Regions from separate parts of the Methylobacterium sp. NPDC097929 genome, predicted to be linked through region 1. Evidence: riboswitches for the same ligand, from Rfam matches in the RefSeq annotation. Region 1 holds a riboswitch; the other holds the start of a gene.
What was found. A riboswitch is a leader RNA that binds a small molecule or an ion and turns the genes downstream of it on or off. The one in region 1 is predicted to bind thiamine pyrophosphate.
Positions count from the first base shown of each region.

Region 1 (2,447 bases):
CGCGCGCCCTCCAGCAGGGCGAACAGGCCGCCCGCGGTGACGCCGCTGCGGAAGCCGCAATCCTCGACCGTGGCCCCGACGATGAGGTGCCCGTCGCCCTTGGGCGCCATGTGCACCGCGTCGGTCCAGACCATGCGGGACAGGGTGCCGGTGCGCTTGGTCGTGCGCAGAGCCAGCGACTGGCCCTTCAGCGGCCGGACCGGCAGGGCGAGTTCGTCGGGCAACAGGCCCGCCTCGCCGCTCCAGGCGCCCGCGGCCAGGATCACGGTCTCGGCCGAGAGCGTGCGCTCACCGACCCGCAGGCCGGTGAAGCGCCCACCCTGCCGCGCGAGCCCGTCGACCGCGACGCGCTCGACGATGGTGACGCCAGCTGCCTCGCAGGCGCGCAGCAGCGCCTCCATGACGAGACGCGGATCGACCTGCGCGTCGAGCGGGCAGAGGATGCCCGCGGTCACGTTCGGGCGCAGCAGCGGCTCGCGGGCGCGAACCTCCGGGCCGGACAGCCACTCGGCGGCGACGCCGGAGCGGCGCTGGAGATCGTGGCGGAAGCGCAGGCGCTCCACCTCGTCCCGGCCGATGGCGATCACGAGCGTGCCGTCCTCACGGTAATCGATGGTGCGGCCGGACGCCGCCTGGAGCGCGTCGCGGAAGGCCGGCCAGCGCTGAAGGGATTCGAGAGCCAGGGGCAGCAGCAGGTCGGAGCCCGGCTCGTGCTCGGCGGCCGGGGCCAGCATGCCGGTGGCCGCGAGGCTCGCGCCGCTGCCGACGCTCACGCGCTCGACCACGACGACGGAGCGGCCGGCCTGCGCCAGGCGCCAAGCGATGGAGAGGCCGATCAGCCCGGCGCCCACCACGGCCACGTCGGCTCGGGGCGGCAACTCGGCCGCGCGGGGGCGCAGCGCCAGGGTCCGGCGCTGACCGATCGGGGAGGTCAGCAGATCTGACATCGGGAAACGTGCCTTCCGCAGGGTTGCCCGCAGGAACTGGCACCATGTGCTTCGATCGAAGCGGGTCCGCTCGCGACGAGCCGCCCTTCAGGTCCAATCCCTACGCCGGTATGAGCCGGATCAGGTTCGAAGGATTTCCGCGCTGCCGGCAACGGCGATAGCGGTTTCTCAGCCCCTTGTCGGGGATCTCCCTGGAACGTTCCCGATGTGGGCCCGCGCGGCCCCGCGGTCAATCCCCCTCGCAGCGGTCTGCGATTACTCGGCGGCGGCCTTCGTCGCCGCCTTCGTTGCGATCTTGCGCCCCGGCCGGAACACGGGCATCGGCTCGTCGAAGCCGTCGAGGGCGTGACTCCCCAGCGGTTCGGGATCGCCCCAGAGGAAGTCGACGAAGGGCTTCGACATCAGGAGCGGCTCCTGAAGCGTGCGGTTGAGCCGCGCTAGGCGGCTCGCCAGGTTTACGTCACGGCCGATCACGGTGAAGTCGAGCCGGGTGCCGGAGCCGACATTGCCGTAGGCCGCCTCGCCGTGGTGGAGCGCGATGCCGGCATCGACCGTGCGGGCGCCCTCGCCGAAGCGCCCGACGCTATTCGCCTCGGCCAGCGCGGCGAGCGCCGATTCCGCCGCCATCAGCGCGCTTTTGGCCGCCCCGCCGAGGTCGTCGCCCGGCTCGCGGAAGATCGCGAGCAGGCCGTCGCCCAGATATTTCAGCACCTCGCCTCCCTCCCGCTCGATCGGCGGGACGAGGCAGTCGAAGAAGGCGTTGAGGAGATCGACCGCGCCCTCGGGCGTCCGGTTGGCCGAGAGCCGGGTATAGTCGCGCATGTCCGCGAACAGGATCGCCGAGCGGATGCGGCGCACCTGTCCGCGGCGGATGTCGCCCGCCAGGATCGCCCGGTGCGGCTCGTCGCCGACATAGATGCGCAGCACCGTGTCGAGTTGCTTGTTGAGCAGGCGCATCTCCATCACCGCCGCCAGCGTCGGCATGACGAAGCGCAGGATCGCGATATCCTCGTCGCGGAAGCCGTCCTCGGCGCGGGTGGCGAAGGTGATGCCGTTCTTGGTGCCGTTGGTGAAGATCAGCGGCGCCACGACGTAGTGCGTGTAGCCGTCGGCCTTCAGCTCGGGGATGACGGCGTAGGCGTTGTCGGCGGTCTCGGACAGATCGATGATCAGCCACGCGCCGGATTCGTGCACGGTGTAGAAGGGGCTCGCCCGGTAGGCCTTCACGGAGGCCTCGCCATGGGGAAAGAGCCGCACGGAAGTTCCGGCCTCCCGGTTCCACACCCGCCCGACGCCCGAGTATTCGGAGTGAAGGGTGTCGATCGTGGTGGAGGCGCGATCGACGGGCACGCCGAGCGCGTTTAGGTGTTCGGCGAGCCCGGCCAGCAGGTCGTCGGCCTTGGGCAGGCGCGCGCCTTCGCCGAGCAGCCAGTCACGCAGCCCGACGCAGGCCTGGAGCGACCCGAACGGGACGTCCTCGGCTTCCGATCCGTCGGCGAG
Region 1 is NZ_JBMVEP010000016.1:69,665-72,111, reverse strand. Features, by position in the region: gene thiO (glycine oxidase ThiO) at 1-947, opposite strand, end outside; TPP riboswitch at 1,027-1,149, opposite strand; gene ACPCJR_RS23780 (adenylate/guanylate cyclase domain-containing protein) at 1,203-2,447, opposite strand, start outside.

Region 2 (2,447 bases), on a different contig from region 1:
GCGGGCGCCCGGCCCGCAGCCGGGCGACGGCGGCCGCGGCCCGTGACTGGTGCAGCGCCCAGAGCGCACGGGTGGCCGGATCGGTCTGGCCGACGGCGAGCGTGTCCTCGATCGCCGAGGCCGGATCGTGGGCAAGCCCCCCCGCGCGGGCGGCCTCCCGGTCGATCCGGGCCAGGGCCTCGCGGCGGCTGAGGCGCTTGAGGCGCAGGGCGGGCAAAAGCGCCAGGACGAGAAGGATCGCGAACAGGCCGAGCCCGGCCATGCGCCAGAGCGGCGGAAGATCGAGCCACAGGCCGAGCCAGGACACGGCGAGGAAGGCGAGCCCGACGCCGAGGCCCCGCCAGAGAACCGGCCACACCCGCTCCCACAGGCCCGCGGCCCGCGCCTGCGCCACGAGCCGGTCGAGGCGGCCTGCCGCGCCCTGCCGCCCGTCGCGTTCGGGGATCGTCCGTTCGGCCTCGCTCATCGTGTCCGGTCGCGGCTCCCGCGGGCGCCGGGCAGACGAGCCCCGCGCACGAATGAGGAAGCTAGCATGGTGGCCGGCAGGCTCCGCCGGGTCAAATCCGCCCAGCCGCGCTTGATCGGAACACGCTCGGCTCGACGGCGCGCCAGGCCGAGGTCGGGGCGCCGCCTCAGGCGGGCTCGGAGACGCTGTTGCCCTCGCCCAGGCAATCCGAGGCGCGCTCCACGGCGTTGATCGCGTCGAGCAGGTTCTGCACGCTGCGCTCCACCTCGATCCGCGGCCGGTCCATGTGTGCGGCCCGCGCCACCAGCCCTTCGAGCTGGTCCAGCACGACCAGGAGGTCGCTCGCCACGGCCGCCACGTCGCAGCCGGTGCGGGTCGGCGCCGGAGGGGCGGGTCGGCGGAAAGGGATGATCGTGCTCATCGCCATCTGGTGTCGCGAAAAGGCGTGCGCATGACCACCCGCGGCCGGGGCGTCATCCACACCCAAGCCGCCTCCGCGGCGGCCCGAAGGCCCTTGTCGCGGCAATTGGTGAGTTTTTCGTCGAGCCCCTGTCTCGGATACGGCGCAAACCGTCAAGCTTTGCCGGCTGGTTTCGCACCGCGCCGTCCCGCTGACAGCCGGATCGTTCCGAAACGAAAACAGCCTTCTCCGAATCGGCCGGTTTTCGGTCGTGCATTGACAAGACCGGCCCCGAGGCAGAGGTTGGAATCGTTCCGAGGGGGGCCCCGTCAAGGGGGCTGAGAGTGGGCGACGCCCTGACCCTTGAACCTGATCCGGCTCGTACCGGCGGAGGGACGGGAACCAGCGGCCTCATCGCTCGCACGAGCAGCGGCCGACCGCACCATCGTCGGGACCACGGGTCGCCTCCAACGCCAGGAGCGACAGCGATGAACGCACCCGTCCGTCCCAAAGACCTTCCCAACGGCAATCCTGCCAGCGTTACCACCGGCCCCGTCCAGGGCTCCCGCAAGGTCTATGCGGAAGCGCCCGGCCGCCCGGACATCCGCGTCCCCTACCGCGAGATCGCCCTCTCCGACCCGAAGGAAGCCCCGGTGCGGGTCTACGACCCGTCCGGCCCCTACACGGAGACGGATGCGGCCATCGACCTTGAGAAGGGCCTGCCCGCCGCCCGCGAGCCCTGGATCGTCAAGCGCGGCTACGCCGCCGTGCAGCCGCGGGCGGTCAAGCCCGAGGACAACGGCTTTGCCGCCGCCGACAAGCTCGTCGCCCCCTGCCCGGCCGAGCGCACGATCCGCCGGGCCGAACCCGGGCAGATGGTGACGCAGTTCGAGTTCGCCCGGGCCGGGATCGTCACGGAAGAGATGATCTACGTGGCGCATCGCGAGAATGCCTGCCGCGAGCAGATGCTGGAGCGCGCCGAGGCCGCGCTCGCCGACGGCGAGAGCTTCGGCGCCTCGGTGCCGCCCTTCATCACGCCGGAATTCGTGCGTGAGGAGGTGGCCCGGGGCCGCGCCATCATCCCGGCCAACATCAACCACCTCGAACTCGAGCCGATGGCGATCGGCCGCAACTTCCTCGTGAAGATCAACGCCAACATCGGCAACTCGGCCGTCACCTCCTCGGCCGCCGAGGAAGTGGAGAAGCTGGTCTGGTCGATCCGCTGGGGCGCGGACACGGTCATGGACCTCTCGACGGGCCGCAACATCCACAACATCCGCTCGTGGATCGTGCGCAACTCCCCCGTGCCGATCGGCACCGTGCCGATCTATCAGGCGCTGGAGAAGGTCGGCGGCGACCCGCTCAAGCTCGATTGGGAGGTCTTCAAGGACACGCTCATCGAGCAGGCCGAGCAGGGCATCGACTACTTCACGATCCATGCCGGCGTGCGGCTGGCCCACGTGCCGCTGACTGCGCGGCGCACCACCGGCATCGTCTCGCGCGGCGGCTCGATCATGGCGCGCTGGTGCCTCGCCGGACACCGCGAATCGTTCCTCTACGAGCGCTTCGACGAGATCTGCG
Region 2 is NZ_JBMVEP010000003.1:361,541-363,987, reverse strand. Features, by position in the region: gene ACPCJR_RS11845 (TIGR02302 family protein) at 1-466, opposite strand, end outside; gene ACPCJR_RS11840 (hypothetical protein) at 633-893, opposite strand; TPP riboswitch at 1,174-1,279, shown strand; gene thiC (phosphomethylpyrimidine synthase ThiC) at 1,355-2,447, shown strand, end outside.
Region 2: another riboswitch for thiamine pyrophosphate. It lies ahead of thiC (phosphomethylpyrimidine synthase ThiC); the one in region 1 lies ahead of thiO (glycine oxidase ThiO).